3 regions of the Marinomonas vaga genome follow, and region 3 is predicted to be linked to each of the others. Evidence: riboswitches for the same ligand, from Rfam matches in the RefSeq annotation. Region 3 holds a riboswitch; each other region holds the start of a gene.

Region 1 (5,616 bases), 1.5 Mb from region 3:
CTGCTGGACTTTGATGCAACACCCGTATGGCGCCACTCATGACAGCTCCTTTAAAAACTCAGTAAAGGGGCTGGAAGCTTCCGCCGTTTGTAGCACTTGCCCAGTGCCAGATTCATAGGCTAGACGCCCTGCTTCCACGGCCAATTTAAAGGCTTTGCCCATGGTTTCTGGCCCACTGGCCACAGCCATGGCGGTATTCACCAACACAGCATCCGCACCCGCTTCTAAGGCCGCCGCCGCATGGGATGGCGCACCAATACCCGCATCCACGATAACAGGTACATTGCTTTGCTCAATAATGATGTCGAGAAATGGCTTAGACGCCAGCCCTTGATTAGAGCCAATTGGCGCCCCCAAAGGCATGACACATTGAGCCCCCACTTCCTCTAAGCGTTTACACAACACAGGATCCGCATGGACATAAGGCATCACAACAAAGCCAAGGCGCACCAATTCTTCTACCGCCTTGAGGGTTTCCACCGGATCAGGCATGAGATAGCGAGGATCTGGATGAATCTCAACCTTTACCCAATGGGTTTCCAAGGCTTCTCGGGCTAATTGGGCCGCATAGATGGCCTCTTTCGCATCACGGGCACCAGAAGTATTAGGCAAGAGCTTAATACCTAATGCTTGTAAAGGTTTTAGAATGTTGTCAGTGCCACTCTTAAGATCCATTCGGCGCAGGGACAAGGTGGTCATTTCGCTGCCACTAGCAAGAATAGACGCCACCATTTGCTCTTGGTTAGCGTACTTACCAGTGCCCGTAAACAAACGGGACGAAAAGGTATGATCTGCAATGGTTAAAGACATATTAGCCTCCAGCGATAGATTCAAAAACGTCGATGCGGTCGTTTTCATTCAACACAAACTCAGACCACCGGCTACGAGGTACGATGTTTTGGTTCACGGCAACAGCCACTCGCTGATCCGCTTTGACATAGCACTCCAGTAAATTTGACAAGATGACGGAGTCTGACTGAACTGGCTCATCATTCACATAAAGCTGCATGGGGCGCTCCTTTTTCTGTCATAGCTTGAAGTAAGGACTGGGTCGCTGCTTTAGGGGAAGAAGCACGGGTAATGGCTGTGACCAACGCAATGGCATCGACTCCCGTTGCTTTTACCTTTGGCAAACGCTCGCCACTGATTCCGCCGATCGCGACCGTAGGGTAAGCCCCTTTAATCAACGCCACATACTGACCTAAACGAATCACTCCTTGAGGTTGCGAGGGCATATCCTTGGTAACGGTTGGAAAAATGTGACCAAGAGCGATGTAGCTTGGCTTCAGGTTAAATGCGCGCATGATTTCAAAATAACCATGGGTACTGATACCCAACCTAAGACCAGCCGCCTGTATGGCCGTTAAATCAGCCACTTCAATGTCTTCTTGACCAAGATGTACGCCAAAAGCCCCCATCTCTATGGCCAGCTCCCAATAGTCATTAATAAAGACTTGGGCACCATATTGTTGACCTAAGGCAATGGCTTGCTGGATTTTACTTTTCAGCTCAGGATCATTTGGGTCTTTGATGCGTAACTGGGCCGTTGTCACCCCTTGCTCTAAAACCAAGGCTAACCATTCCACTGTATCCACCACAGGGTACAAAGTGAAAAGGTCTTTACGAATCGGACTAAATTCCGCCTCTTCGCCCATGACATGATCCCCTGAAAAATGCGTAGTGGGAAACCAAGTACGATCTTCAGGCCAACCTGCCCCTGCAGCCCTTGCTTGTTGTGTCATCCAAGCAAGACCTAAGGTCATGGCATCTAGTGGGTCAAATCCCAATTCAATAAAACACGCTAAGGCGACCGCCAAATCGTTTTGGTTCACCTTGGTAAGCTTGTCTGCATGGAACAAAGCGACTGACTGTACATTTTCACCTTTTGGACATTCACCTTTAGGTATATGCACAGCCACCCTATTGTCTTGGCAACAAACTTGATAAATAGACTCCGAAGGCTGAGATTCGCGAACAAATTGCCACACATTATCCCCTGTGTTGAGGGTCAGCCCTGCTTGACACATCTGAATGATCGTATCTTCTGTGGTGGCGTGAAACACACGACACCCAAGGTGCCGTGTGTTGTCTAAGACAGAAGATTTAAACTCAACATCGGCAAAACCAATGGTTTTCATCTCTGTGGTGTTCATTTACTTTTCTGTCTCAAGAGGGTCTGCGGTCAATTTGTCAGTGGTGAGATACACATCACTGCCCAGCTCTTTGAATTGCTCAGACATTTGCAGCATGCCTTCTTCGGCAGTGACCTCTACTGCTTCGATTTTTTCAAGGCCAGCAGCGTAGTCCCGTACCTCTTGAGTAATCTTCATAGAACAGAATTTTGGTCCACACATGGAACAAAAGTGCGCCACTTTACCAGAGGCCTGAGGCAGGGTTTCATCGTGATAAGCACGGGCCGTTTCTGGATCTAAAGCAAGGTTAAACTGGTCTTCCCAGCGGAATTCAAAACGGGCTTTAGACAGCGCATTGTCTCGTACTTGGGCACCTGGATGGCCTTTTGCTAAATCGGCTGCGTGGGCAGCGATCTTGTAGGTAATGAGCCCCTGTTTTACGTCCTCTTTATTGGGCAAACCCAAGTGTTCCTTAGGGGTCACATAGCACAACATGGCACAGCCATACCAACCGATTTGCGCCGCACCAATCCCAGAGGTGAAATGGTCATAACCTGGCGCAATGTCTTGAGTCAGAGGCCCCAAGGTGTAAAACGGCGCTTCGTGACAGTGCTCAAGCTGCAAGTCCATATTTTCTTTGATCAATTGCATGGGCACGTGGCCAGGGCCTTCGATCATGACCTGAACGTCATAGTCCCAAGCAATCTTGGTCAGCTCACCTAGTGTTCGCAGCTCGGACAATTGAGCCTCGTCATTGGCGTCCATAATGGAACCCGGACGTAAACCATCCCCTAATGAAAGGGACACATCATAGGCGGCACAAATCTCACAGATTTCTTTAAAGCGTGTGTATAAGAAGTTTTCTTGATGATGGGCCAGGCACCATTTCGCCATGATGGAACCACCGCGGGACACAATACCCGTTAGGCGTTTAGCGGTCATGGGCACGTAACGTAATAAGACGCCACAGTGGATAGTAAAGTAATCTACCCCTTGCTCCGCTTGTTCAATCAAGGTGTCTCTGAACACTTCCCAAGTAAGGTCTTCGGCCACACCATCTACCTTTTCTAGGGCTTGATAGATGGGGACCGTACCAATCGGCACTGGAGAGTTACGCAAGATCCATTCACGGGTTTCGTGGATGTTTTTACCCGTTGATAAATCCATCACCGTGTCCGCACCCCAACGGGTCGACCACACCAATTTCTCGACTTCTTCTTCAATGGAAGACGTCACCGCGGAGTTACCAATGTTGGCATTCACCTTGACCAAGAAATTACGACCAATAATCATCGGCTCAGTTTCTGGGTGGTTAATGTTCGCAGGAATAATGGCTCGCCCTTCCGCCACTTCTTTACGGACAAACTCAGGGGTGATTTCTGTTTGGATATTGGCACCAAAGCTATGGCCAGGATGCTGCTTCAACAACAGCTCGCTTTTGATCGCCTGAAGGTTTTGGTTTTCACGGATGGCGATGTATTCCATCTCAGGGGTGATAATTCCTTTACGGGCGTAGTGAATTTGCGTCACACATTGTCCTTGTTGGGCTTTACGTACTGTGGGCAGCTGCTTAAAGCGCAGTGTATCCAGAGCATCATTTGCTAAGCGTTGTTGCGCAAACTGTGAGCTTACCCCTTCTAACACTTCGGTGTCATTGCGTAAATCGATCCATTGCTGACGCAAGGCTTTGATCCCTTTATGGACATCAATGGTTTCTGCCGGATCCGCATATGGGCCAGCTGTATCGTAAACATAGATGGGTTCGTTCGGCTCAAAGGTTAAGTTGTCAGGATCAGAGCCAATCGGGGTATCAGTTAGGTTGATCTGACGCATTGGTACCTGAATTGAAGGGTTTGAGCCTTCAACATAAATGCGTTCGGAAGATGGGAACGGTTTAGCCTGTAGTGACTCAATAAAGGCCTTGGCGTCTAAACGCGCTTGTTCTCGTGTTTGTTTATTAGGTTTTGCAGTCGACATAAGCAGATTCCCGTCATTATTGTAATGGAAAAAATGCTTGTCAGGAGGACACGTACTTCCACGTACGTGTGGCTGTTAGCGAAGAAAAAACCAATGGTTTTCCAAATACAGCGCAATTTCAGCAGAAAAGAAAAGAGGCTTTCTTGTTCCCTTCGCAGGTATTAGCCTGATCAGGTTCTGCGGATCCCGCATTAAAATGCGATCTCAGCCAGTTAAGGCACTCCGACAAGTTGGGCATCAGTATACGCGTTTAAAGGGTGCTGTAAACTCCCTTAACGCAGTTTAGTTGGTAAGCTTGTTAGGATTCATTTAAAGCTAGCGCCTGTTTATAAAGCGCATTTTTCTTCTCGCCAGTGATCTCTGCAGCCAGAGCAGCCGCCTGCTTTACAGGCAACTCTTTAAGCAAGACTTTAAGAACTTTCAGGGCTTCTGAATTGTCTTCTTCCTGTTCAGGAAGAGACACCATTATGACAAATTCACCACGGGTTTGGTTGCTATCTTCCGTTAAAATACGATGAATATCCGCCACTGACCCACTCAAAAAAGTTTCAAATGTCTTAGTGATTTCTCGTGCTAAAGCCACTTGAATGCGGTCCCCCCAAACGGCCTCAAGATCCACTAAACAATCAAGAATTCGATGGGTAGACTCATAAAAAACGACCGTCCCTTGACTCGGTGTCCAACTGGACATTTCGTCCCGACGGGACTTACTTTTAGCCGGTAAAAAGCCCACAAAGCTAAAACGATCTGTTGGTAATCCCGAGGCACATAAGGCAGTTATCAAAGCTGAAGGTCCAGGGACTGGTACCACTTTATGCCCTTGCTGTCGCAAAAAATTCACCACATGGTAGCCGGGATCAGAAATCAGAGGCGTCCCCGCATCGGACACTAAGGCAAGATTTTTACCTTCGTCCAGCAACGAACCAATGTAGTTCGCCTTATCCCTTTCATTATGATCGTGGAGCGCAAATAGCTTGGTATCAATGCCAAAATGATTGAGCAAACGCTTTGAGTGACGGGTATCTTCCGCTGCAATGAAGTCCACTTCTGTGAGTACTTTTTTAGCTCGATCGGTAAAGTCTTCTAGGTTACCAATAGGGGTAGCGACAATGTAGAAGGTTCCTCTCACATCGTTATCAGTCTGTGTTACCATGTTTCCTCTTTTGGGCTTAAGTATCGCGAGCATATGAGTTTGTTAAGATCCCGTATCATACCACTTTCAATCGTCACGTTGTCGTTAATCGGTTGTGGCGCTATCGAAACCAACATGCCAGTGGAAAACACCGCCTCAAACGCGGCACTAGAGCAGAGCAACGCTCCCACTGACAACCCAGCAAGCTATGCTCTCTGGCAGGCTGAACAACAAGCCACACCAGAGCTGGCTGCCCCTTATTACCTTCACGCAGCTGAGCTTTTAGTCATTGACCAACAATCCGTGAAAGCGCAACAGATCCTTGAAGATCACGTTAATGAAGTACGCTTTCCAGGGCAGTTCTCAGGCTTATTG
Region 2 (5,616 bases), 930 kb from region 3:
ACAGGCACAGCAATCTGGGTTTGAACTTGTTTTGCCGCAACGGCAGTAATAGACATGATGAAGGCATAAGCCAAGGTGGCGTAGATGCCTTTCTTTACGAGATAGACGTCACTCAAGAGTGCTTCCTTGTGAGATAGGTAACCGATACTAGTCACCTATCATCGCTTTATTTCTCTCGAGTTGAAACCTGCAAATATCGGTTAAAAGGTGAATTCACTGGCATCTCATGCAATATTTTTGCATCAGCTTGTGCCACAACTTTGCCTGCCTCGACCAAGATAACCTGCCCTCCCAATAACGCCACATCTCCAGGGCTGTGGGTCACCATAATGGTTGTCCAATCATACTGGTCCGTTAGGTCCTTAATCAGATGCAGCATGTCCGAACGCAACTTAGGATCCAAAGCACTAAAGGGTTCATCTAATAGTAAAATCGGCTTCTCACGTACTAAGACTCGAGCTATCGCCACCCGCTGGGCCTGACCTCCCGACAGCTGATCAGGGAAGCTATCACTGTATTCCTGCAAAGCCACTTGTTCCAATGCCCAAGTTACTTTTGCGGCTTGTTCTGAAGACAGCTTTCGAGAAGGAGACAAACCAATGGCAATATTGTCCTTCACGGTTAACTGGGGAAATAAATTATCACTCTGAAATAACGTTGTGATAGGGCGTTCATGGGGTAAGCAAGACAATAAATCTTGATCATCAAAACACAGAGTTCCTTGCCCTTCGATGTAGCCACCTAGCAGAGACAACAGGGTACTTTTGCCCCCGCCACTTGCTCCCAAAATGGCCGTCACACCTGCTTCCAGCTGACCTTGATAATGGGCATCAAACCCTTGCCAACGATACTTTAGATCAAACGACAGCACGGCGACCTCCCACCAAACGGTTAATCACATAGAACAACATCAAACACAACAAAATCAGCACCACAGCCACACAAGCGCCCTGCTCGACTCGATAAGATCCGATGAGCTGAAACAAATACATGGGTAAGGTCTCCAAGCCCTTGGAGCCAAACAACGCCACCACCCCCAAGTCTCCAAGACTCAGTAGCACGGCATAAGCCAGGCCCTGCGCAGCAGCTGAACGAATCTGCCCCCACTCTAAACGCAAGCGAGCCCAGCCTGTTATATTCATCTGGGCATACAAGTGCCGAAAGCGTTTTTCCTGTTGATAAATGGTCGGCATCAAGGCCCGCAACACAAAGGGCAAAGCCATCACAGCATTGACCCAAACCACAATCCAATAGGCATGCTTGATACTGACTCCGAGATTACGAAACAGCAAAAACAATCCCGTTGCCAAGACTAAGCTCGGCACCATCAGCACTAAGTTACCCGATTGCTCCAACCGCTGGGCCCATGCATCCGTTTCCTGACGCCAACGCAAGGCTCGCGCTAATGCCGCAATACTAAGCCCAATCCCTAGTGCTAAAAGCCCCGATGGCAACGCGATTCGCACCGAATGCCACAGGGACCACCAAAGATCTTCCATGCCTAAGGTCTGCCAAAACAACGCACTAAAAATCGGCACCAAGATGGCGGCAAAGGGCGGCAGCACCCAAAGTAACACCACCGCCAAAGCACTGAAATCGGCCAAATTAGCCCACCAGCTTGAAGGTAACCGCAGGCGCTCCCCCTGATACAAGCTCACATCCTGACGCACCGATGGGGCAAAACGATACACCGCCAAAGCCACTAAAGAACAAATCAACACCTGCAACAAAGACAAGTAACTCGCCTTATTGAGATCAAACTCAAACCTCAGCGCCTGATAAATCGCCACCTCTAAAGTACTGGATCGAGGACCGCCCCCAAGACTCAAGACCACCGCAAAGCCAGAGAAACACAGCATAAAAATCAGTAAGAAAACACCGGGCAGGTTCTTTCTCAAATAGTGCCATTCAATCAACTGGAACACGTGCCAACGGGATAAACCAAGTTGACTGGCGAGCCGCCATTGAGCATCAGGAATCAAGCTGTAAGCTTGCAAAATCACTCGCACTGCCAATGGCATATTGAAAAACACGTGTGCCAGCAAGATGCCTCCCAGTCCATACAAGGGAAAAGACACACCAAACACACTGGTGAACCAGCCACTACGACCGTACACCACCACAATCCCCAAGATCGCCACTATGGTTGGCACCACCATAGAAATCGCAAACAAAGACAACAAGGTTTGTCGCCCTAAAAAGCGCCTATGAAACAAGCAAGACGCCATAGGGATCGCCAGTAGAATACTCAAAAGAGCACTCAGACTGGCCTGCAAAAGTGAGAAGCGGACAACCCGCCAAGTATAGGGATCCGCAAAATACTGCCCCCAAGAACTGGGCGAGGCATAGCCGAGGAGTGCTGCAAATGCCGCACCCGCAATGACTAAATAAAGAGAGAAGCCCAGCCAAGCTGGGCGTAAATAAGATGAGAAAATCAAGATTAACGGGTAGTAGCTTCTAACCACTCATTCACCCAAGCCTGACGGTTTTTAGCCACTTCTTTGGCATCCAAGGTCAACACTTTTGTAGGCTGTGGTTGAGCTAAAAAGGCCTCAGGCAGCGGTGCCACGTCACTCACAACTGGGTACATCCAGTTGCCAGTAGCGACTTCATTTTGGAATCCTGGAGCCAAGATGAACTGCATGAACTGCTCCGCCAAGGCTTTATTTGGGGCATTCTTCAACATAGCAGCCACTTCGATCTGTGGGTAAAAGCCTTCTGAGGCTAGTGCCGCTTGGTACTTGTCTTCCCCTTCCGCCACAATATGGTACGCCGGAGACGTGGTATAACTCAGTACAACATCCGCCTCGCCTTTTAAGAACAAGCTGTACCCATCGTACCAGCCTTTGGTCACAGTCACCGTATGACTAGCAAGTTGCTCCCATGCATCCGCTGCCTGATCACCGTAAACGGACTTCATCCACAGCAACAAACCCAGCCCCGGCGTCGAAGTACGAGGGTCCTGGTAAATCACTTTTAGGTTTGGGTTTTCCACAACTTCTTGCAGAGACGTTGGCGGTGTCGCCAGGGTTTCACTGTTATAGATAAAAGCAAAATAACCTTGGTCAAACGGTACGAAAAGCTTGTCGTCCCAACCGCCTGGGGTGGTCACAGCAGAGGTATCAACCCCATGCTCTGCTAACAAACCAGACTTTTTAGCCGCTTCCATGACATTCAAATCCAAACCTAACAACACATCTGCTTCGGATGCTTCCCCTTCCAGTTGCACACGGGACAAGATACCAACAGAGGAATCCAACGCCACAAAGTTCAGTTCGCAATCACATTGGGCTTCAAAGTTCGCTTTGATTTTTGGCCCTGGCCCCCAATCGGAAGAGAAGGAATCATAGGTGTACACGTTCAGAGTTTGCGCTGTAGTGATAGACGACACCAATAAGGCCGCCCCAGCGAAAGCAAAAGATTTAAAAGACATAGTCGCTCCGTAAATGAGCGGCGTATAACTGGAATGGCGAAGCCGAATGGGACTTGCAATCTCAATTCCTACGCCAGCATGATCTGGTTCAGGTTCAATGGGTTAACCAACCAAGGTTTCTCAGCAGCCCAACTAGGCCACACCCCATGAGATATAAAAAATGTGTTGTAACGCGCGGGCTATTCTAGCAAAACCCTAGGAGATGTCTAAAGATTGTAATACTCGTTGAAGCGCTCCTTGATTAGCCTGAGCATTCGCCAAAGCTCGCTGCCCCATCTCTGTACGCTTTTGGGAGTCCTGCAGAACCAGAAGCTCATCTTCCAGCTCTGATACAGACTGAACACGAGCCGCCCCTTGATCAGCCACCAAAGATTCCGTGATGTCCGCAAAGTTAAACGTGTGAGGCCCCACCAACACTGGCTTTGCCAGCACCGCAGGCTCAATAGGGTTATGACCACCCCGCTCAATCATACTACCCGCCACAAAGGCCACATCCGACACAGCGAAGTAACGCATCATCTCGCCCATGCTATCGCCCAACAAAATATCCGCTCCTGACCAGCTAGCAAGATCCTCATGAGAGCGTTTGGCAGTCACCAAACCAGACTGCTGACAAAGGGAAAACACGGCATCGAAACGTTCTGGATGTCGAGGAACCAAAATAAGCTTAGCCTTAGGAACCTGTTTTTTAAGGGCTTTATGCGCTGCCAGAAATTGCTCGTCTTCACCGGGATGAGTGCTGGCCGCAATCCATACAAACTCATCTTCCGGTGCTAACGCAGAACGCCAAACAGCCCCTTGGGGATCGTCTGGCGCAATGACGTCAAATTTGATGTTACCCACTACGGAAACCTGTCGGGCACCCAGTTGCTTAAAGCGCTCCGCATCCGCTGCGGCATGAACTAAAAAACGATCAGGAAGAGCCATCAGCTTATGGGAAAAGAAACCAAACTTACCGTAGCGCTCAGCAGAGCGTTCACTTAAGCGGGCATTGATGATTTGAATAAACAAGCCTTTTGCTTTGGCAACTGTGAGCAGATTTGGCCAAAGTTCCGTTTCAATGATGGCCAACTGCGGACAAGTAAGATGCTTCAATGCACGGCGCACACACATGCCATGATCTAACGGCAAGTAACGGTGCTGGACCTTTCCAGCAAACCACTTTTGCACCTGCTCTTCCCCAGTGGGAGTGACGGTAGTTATTAATAAAGACTTGTCAGGGTTAGCCGCTAGCCACTGGGTTACCAGAGGTTTTGCCGCCAGCACTTCCCCTACGGAAGCACAATGCAACCAAAGGTCCGCTGTCACACTCCCCCAATGACCTAGGGCTTCAGTCACCCGATAATTGTCATAGCGTTTGTGATAGCGCCAGATTCGCCGTGCAATCAGTGGTGACGCCAGCGCTAATAACAATCGGTACAACCACATGCTCGCTACTCTTCGCTAAACTGCTTTTGGTGCAGGCCAGCATAGGCGCCATTTAGCTCTAATAATTCTGCATGAGAGCCTGACTCAATGATGGTGCCATGATCCACCACGGCAATGATGTCTGCGTTTTCAATGGTCGATAAGCGGTGGGCAATGGCAATGGTGGTGCGGTTTTTCATCAAGGTATCCAACGCCTGCTGAATAGCACGCTCGGACTCTGTATCCAAGGCCGAGGTCGCTTCATCAAGGATCAAGATTGGCGCATTTTTAAGAATGGCTCGGGCAATGGCGATACGCTGGCGCTGACCACCAGACAAGAGCACACCGTTTTCACCTACGACCGTATTTAAGCCCTGATCCAATTCTTGGATGAATTCCCAAGCATTGGCCGCCTTGGCCGCTTCAATAACCTCTTGCTCTGACGCATCACGCAAGTAACCGTAGGCAATATTGTCTCGAATAGAGCCGTTAAATAACACGACGTTTTGATTCACCAGGGCAATCTGACTACGTAATTCACGTAACGGATACTGGCGGATATCATGATCGTCGATCAGCAACTCCCCATCGGTCACATCGTACAGACGGGGTATCAAGTTCGCCATAGTGGATTTACCACCGCCAGAGCGCCCAACCAAGGCCAGAGTTTTGCCCGCCGGTACAGTCAGATTAATGCCATTTAACGCAAGACGGTCAGTATTAGGGTATTGGAACGACAGGTCACGCCACTCAATATTGCCCTGAGCTTTAGGTAG
Region 3 (5,616 bases):
TCAAGCGCTTCAATCATAACGCCATCTGAGCCTGCTGGATTATCTGGCATTGGTTTACCTGTGATCCTATTTATGCGCGCTCGGACGTATAACCCATAGCTTATTTTTAGCAGTAGACCTTCATCAACAAGTTGCCTTAAACAGCGTCCAACTTGGTCGTAATCTGCAATATCTTTAAAGTCTGAACGCATGAAAACAGAACGCTTTGAGCGCTTTACTCTATTTTGTATTCTGCTTTGAATGGTCATGACGTCACCTCGTTAATGTTGTCTATATAATAGACAAAAATACGACATTTCTCAAAAGCAAAAATACGACATTTTAAATACGCTCTTCCTCCCTCAGCGTCAGCACTTCATAGCCTGTTTCCGTCACTAAGATGGTGTGTTCCCATTGTGCGGAGAGTTTGCGATCCGCTGTGACTACCGTCCAGCCGTCTTTTTTGGTTTTGGTCTTGGCACGGCCTTGGTTGATCATGGGTTCGATGGTGAAGGTCATGCCTGGCTTGAGCTTCAAGCCTTTACCCGGTTTACCAACGTGCAGCACTTGTGGGCCTTCGTGCATCTCTCGACCGATGCCATGGCCGCAGTACTCCTGTACCACGCTGTAACCGTTAGCGCGGGCGTGGGCTTCGATGGCGTGACCAATGTCCCCCAGGGTGGCACCGGGCTTCACTTGTTTGATCCCTTGCCACATGGCGTTGTAGGTTTCCTTCACCAGGCGGCGTGCCTCTGGGCCAGCGCTAGGCATGACGTACATCTTGCTGGAGTCGGCGATGAAACCGTTTTTCTCGAGGGTGATATCGAGGTTGATGATGTCTCTTGGGCGCAAGGCGTAGTGTTCTTTTGGCATACCATGACACACCACTTCGTTCACTGAAGCATTTAACACGTACGGGTAGTCGTATTGGCCGAGGCTAGCTGGACGTGCCTGTAATTCTTGACGAATGTAGCGTTCTACCTCGTCGTTGATGGCCATGGTGGTGACGTCTTCTTTGACGATGCTGTCGAGGTGTTTGAAGACTTTGGCAAGCAGGCGACCTGCCTCTCGCATCAGTTCGATCTCTGGTGCGGTTTTGATGTGAATCTGATCGCTCATGCTAAGGCCTGCTTGGGCACTTCAGTCATTGCTTGCTCTTCTAGATCGGCTTTGTCCAGCTCCATTTGTATGATTTCAGAGAAGCTCATGGTTGGATTGCGCTCTGCTAAGCGGCCGATCTTGATCCAGAACTCGGCCTGCGCGTTGATCGAGCGAGACATGACTTGCGAAGCGCGGCGTACATCATCATGTACGTCGTCAGAGATTTTAATGATTCCCATGATATGATCCATATATAAAACGTATATAGACCATATTCTATGGTTTTTATCTTCAATTGGAAAGTCGAGTCAGATTATAAAAATGATGAACTGGGCCGTGACCTTGGCCAACTCGCAGTTCATCCGCGTGCGCGATGGCGTTTGCGATGTAGTTTTTGGCACGTTTTACGGCAACAGGTAAGGTCGCGCCTTGGGCCAAGTAGGAGGCAATGGCAGATGACAAGGTACAGCCTGTGCCGTGGGTGTTGTGTGTCTTAATGCGAGGTGTCGAAAACGGCATCACCTGATCGTTTTGTAGCAACCAATCGGTACTGTCGGGAGACTCGCTTAAGTGTCCGCCTTTAAGTAAGACCGCGCTCACGGGCAAGTTGCTAAGCAACGGGATCAAGGCTTCAGCCTGTGCTTCTGTTTGTGGTGCGGTTTGATTCACCAGCACTGCGGCTTCAGGCAAATTGGGGGTGATCAGCGAGGCGCATGGCAGTAGCTCGTCGAGCATGGTTTGTACCGCAGCAGATTCAAGTAAAGCATCGCCGCTGGATGCGATCATCACAGGGTCGAGTACGACGTGAGGGGGGTGATATTGCTTCAGTTTGCGAGCAATTAGTCGAATGATGTCGGCATTTGCCAGCATACCGATTTTCACGGCGCGGACGTTTAAATCTGAGAAAACCGCATCGAGTTGTGCTTCGATGTGCGTCAGGGGGATTGGGTGTACATCGGTCACACCTAGGGTGTTTTGTGCTGTGGTGGCGGTGATGACAGTGCAGGCGTAACCGCCTGTGGCAGAGATGGCTTTGATGTCAGCTTGGATACCGGCACCGCCGCCACTATCGGACCCAGCTATGCTTAATGTGATCGGTGTTTGGCTCATGGATCTCCCTCTTATTCCTCTCAAAGGGAGGAAAAAAGGGGAGATCTCCAACGTGCTAATACAAGCCGAGCGCTAGAGCAATTGCGTTCCCCATAGTTCCCTCCGTCAGTACTAACTGAATCAGGTTCAACGGGTCTCGCGCTGGCGATCTCAGCATTTCTGCTCCCCGACTATGTGTGTTGTAGATCATATCAAACGAATGAGGAGTTGGCCTAATCTCTCGTTGCTCAGATTGATAGAAGCAAAAAAGCGGATCAATAAAAAAGGCGAATAACCTTTGTTATTCGCCTTTACCGTCATGACAGGTTTAAAGGGGATCTTAAAACTCTGTGCTCACAGACAGTTTGATTTCTCGTGGGTCACCTTGGCTAAGGTAGCCTCCAGCGGCAGAAGCCCAGTAAGCTTCGTTGGTCACATTAGTGATGTTTAGACGCCAAGTTAAAGGCAGATCAGACCATTGAGTTTCGTAACGGGCGCTAAGATCTAAACGTGTCCAAGGGTCTAGTTTAAGCGTGTTGCCTGCGTCTAGGTATTGAGGCCCCGTGTGGATGATTTTACCGCCTAGGGTAATGGCGCGCTCGATCGGTAGATCGTACTCACCCCCAAGCACGACGCTGTACTTGGCAACACCTACGGCTTGATTGCCGTCATTAGTGCCATTTTGTGTGCTGGTCAGCTCCGCATCCGTCCAAGCAAAGGAAGAATTCAAGCGGATATCGTTGGCAGGTGAGCCAAATACGCTCACTTCTAGACCACGGTTAACCTGCTCTCCGTAGACACCGTAGGTGCCGTTTTCCGTGTAAGCGGAAGGCTTTTTGATCTCGTATACGGCGAAGCTGGTAGCTAGGTCGTCAGACTCATATTTGACCCCCACTTCGTTTTGCTTGGCTTTGTACGGTTCAAACACTTCGCCGCTGTTGCTGGCACTACTAGGGGCCGTATCCCCTTTTTGTAGGGATTCAACATGGTTGGCGTAAAGGGACACAGATGGAGTGACCTTGTACACCACGCCGTACACAGGGGAGATGGCGTTTTCGTCGTAGTCTGATTCTTTTACGCCTTCATAGCTGTAGTTTTTAACCTGAAGCTGTTGGTAACGAGCACCTACTGTCACAAGTAGGGTGTCATCTAGGAAGCCTAGGGTGTCAGACAAGGCAAGGCCCTGTGCGGTCGTGCGGCTGCGGATATTCGGGTCATCCATGCTGCCGCCTGAATATAAAGTGGCAGGATAGTCAACGTCTGCTGGATCGTATAGGTTGGTGGCAGAGTTGCCAGACATGGTGTAAGCCGTATACACCTTGGTGTCGAAGCTAGAAAACCCAAGGTTAATGTCATGGCTCACATTGCCCGTTTGTACATCACCTTTTAGGCCAAACGCAGAGGACACAGTATCCGACTCGTAAGGGACGGATAGGCGGTAGAGCGTGGCATTACCCTCATTGTCCGTGGGGGTTGGAGAGGAATAATCACCGTATTCTTTGTTGTGGTTCACACCCAGGGCACCGTGGGCTAGCCAGTTTTCGGACAACTGATAGTCTGCAGTCGCCATAGCAAAGGTGTTTTCTAGCTCAGAGCTAGCCCAAGATGGCGCATAGTTTGTATCTGCTGAAGGTGCGTCTGGGATCTCGGTTAGAGAGCCTTGATAGACCACTGAGCGGCCGCCTTCGATATTAAGTTTTTGATAACCGGCTTCAAGGGCAGTGTGTACCTTGCCTTCCCGGTAATCTACGCCCACGTTGATGGACGTTTCTTCACGGTTTTCGTCATCAATGGCAGTGTCGCCCGCACGGTGAAGTACACTAGCGTGGGCACCATACTGGTCGTGATCGCCAAAACGTCGAGCCACATCACCTGACACGCCAGTGCGGCCTTGTGCTGTGGTGTCTAGGGTTAAGCGGGTGTAGTCATAGGTTGGGATTTTAGGCTCGATGTTGATGGCGCCACCGATACCTGAGTTCCCTGGAGTAACGCCATTGGCAAAGGCGTTTGCGCCTTTCAGAAGTTGTACGCTTCCCACTGGGTTGGTGGAGACCAATTGACGTGGCAGGATGCCGTATAAACCACCATAAGAGATTTCATCGCTGTAAAGGTTGAAGCCTCGCACCATGAAGATTTCAGAGTAGTTACCATAGCCGAAGCCGGATTGAACACTGGCGTCGTTGCTCAACACATCGCCGATGGATTCAAGTTGTTGGTCTTCGATGACCTGAGCAGTGTAAGACACAATGCTGAACGGCGTGTCTTTCGCTTGTTGGTTGCCTAGAACACCCAAGCGCGCGCCTGTTTCCACTTGGCCAGCAGCAAAGCGTGGTGCAGTTTGAATCAAAGAAGGTGCGGTGACGGAAACCGCGCCTAGCTCATGGTTTGCCGCTGCTTCGATGTAGTAGCTGTTGTCATTGCCGGCCACAAGGTACAGACCTGAGTCTTCCAATAACAGGTTGATCACTTCAAGGGGGGCGTATTCGCCGCTTACTGCTGGGTTTTGTTTCCCAAAGGTCAGCAATGGGTCAAAGGCCAATGGAATCTGCGCTTGTGCCGCTACTGTCGTTAGGGCGACGCCTAGATCCCCAGCAGGAATATCAAAATACTGTTCTGCTTGGGCGGTAGGGTTGGCTGTTTGCGCCAACAACGCCGGAGAGCTGACCGCCACAAGGGCAATAGAAGAGCCGAAAAGCGCCGCTCTAACGGCAGCACGTAAAGAGTTTACTTTAAGCATTGGAACGAATTACCTCAGATAAATGGGAATCATTTACTAGATAGGCCACTTAAGATTTAAAAAGGTATCAATACAAATGAGATTTATTTCTATTTTTTTGATCAGCTAAGAAATATTGACCCAAAAGCCCGCTAGGTTTTGCTCCACGTTTAAATGGTAGGAACGCTCCAGCATGGCAAACAGTTGGCGACTGTCTGTGACAGGGAAAGATCCGGATATAAGCAGCTTACGTTTATTCGGCGCAACACGAATTAACCCGTATTGATAGCGCATAAGCTCCTCTGCGAAGTCCTCCATGGGCATGGCGTTGACTGCCAGCATGCCTGAAAGCCACGCCTTTTGGGCTTGGATATTGCCAATCCTTGCTTGGCCTAGTTGCGCCTCTTTAGAGTAGGTGGCCACTTCCCCTGCTTGGAGAGAGAACCTATGGGTGTTGTTCGCAGTGATGACGGTGGCACTACCCGTGAGCAGGGATACCTTAGTGATTCCAGGGTACTGGCGTACACAGAGCGTCCCGTTGTCGCTGGCGATTTGGCATTCTTTGCTGGCGAGGGTTAATGGCGCTAAGGTAGGTTTGTTGGCGACGGCGAGATAGATTTCTCCGTCCAGCAAATCCACATGACGAGTGGTGTCGCTAAAATGAGTATTGATAGCAGACTCGGTATTTAACGTGACTTGGCTGGTATCAGGAAGCTCAATAGTTTCTCGCT

What was found. A riboswitch is a leader RNA that binds a small molecule or an ion and turns the genes downstream of it on or off. The one in region 3 is predicted to bind thiamine pyrophosphate.
Region 1: linked by a shared signal. The riboswitch ahead of thiC (phosphomethylpyrimidine synthase ThiC) and the one ahead of thiD (bifunctional hydroxymethylpyrimidine kinase/phosphomethylpyrimidine kinase) in region 3 are both predicted to bind thiamine pyrophosphate.
Region 2: linked by a shared signal. The riboswitch ahead of thiB (thiamine ABC transporter substrate binding subunit) and the one ahead of thiD (bifunctional hydroxymethylpyrimidine kinase/phosphomethylpyrimidine kinase) in region 3 are both predicted to bind thiamine pyrophosphate.

What each region holds. Positions count from the first base shown of each region.
Region 1 covers NZ_AP043903.1:3,340,410-3,346,025, forward strand. Annotated here, with positions in the region: gene thiH (2-iminoacetate synthase ThiH) at 1-40, opposite strand, end outside; gene ACZ5DR_RS15755 (thiazole synthase) at 37-810, opposite strand; gene thiS (sulfur carrier protein ThiS) at 812-1,009, opposite strand; gene thiE (thiamine phosphate synthase) at 990-2,153, opposite strand; gene thiC (phosphomethylpyrimidine synthase ThiC) at 2,154-4,109, opposite strand; TPP riboswitch at 4,240-4,344, opposite strand; gene rsmI (16S rRNA (cytidine(1402)-2'-O)-methyltransferase) at 4,408-5,262, opposite strand; gene ACZ5DR_RS15780 (penicillin-binding protein activator) at 5,296-5,616, shown strand, end outside.
Region 2 covers NZ_AP043903.1:1,955,036-1,960,651, reverse strand. Annotated here, with positions in the region: gene ACZ5DR_RS09125 (DMT family transporter) at 1-116, opposite strand, end outside; gene ACZ5DR_RS09120 (thiamine ABC transporter ATP-binding protein) at 167-871, opposite strand; gene thiP (thiamine/thiamine pyrophosphate ABC transporter permease) at 858-2,465, opposite strand; gene thiB (thiamine ABC transporter substrate binding subunit) at 2,441-3,433, opposite strand; TPP riboswitch at 3,481-3,590, opposite strand; gene ACZ5DR_RS09105 (3-deoxy-D-manno-octulosonic acid transferase) at 3,629-4,861, opposite strand; gene msbA (lipid A export permease/ATP-binding protein MsbA) at 4,867-5,616, opposite strand, start outside.
Region 3 covers NZ_AP043903.1:1,029,025-1,034,640, reverse strand. Annotated here, with positions in the region: gene ACZ5DR_RS04865 (DUF6088 family protein) at 1-248, opposite strand, end outside; gene map (type I methionyl aminopeptidase) at 322-1,098, opposite strand; gene ACZ5DR_RS04855 (ParD-like family protein) at 1,095-1,319, opposite strand; gene thiD (bifunctional hydroxymethylpyrimidine kinase/phosphomethylpyrimidine kinase) at 1,372-2,190, opposite strand; TPP riboswitch at 2,271-2,369, opposite strand; gene ACZ5DR_RS04845 (TonB-dependent siderophore receptor) at 2,510-4,906, opposite strand; gene ACZ5DR_RS04840 (FecR family protein) at 5,012-5,616, opposite strand, start outside.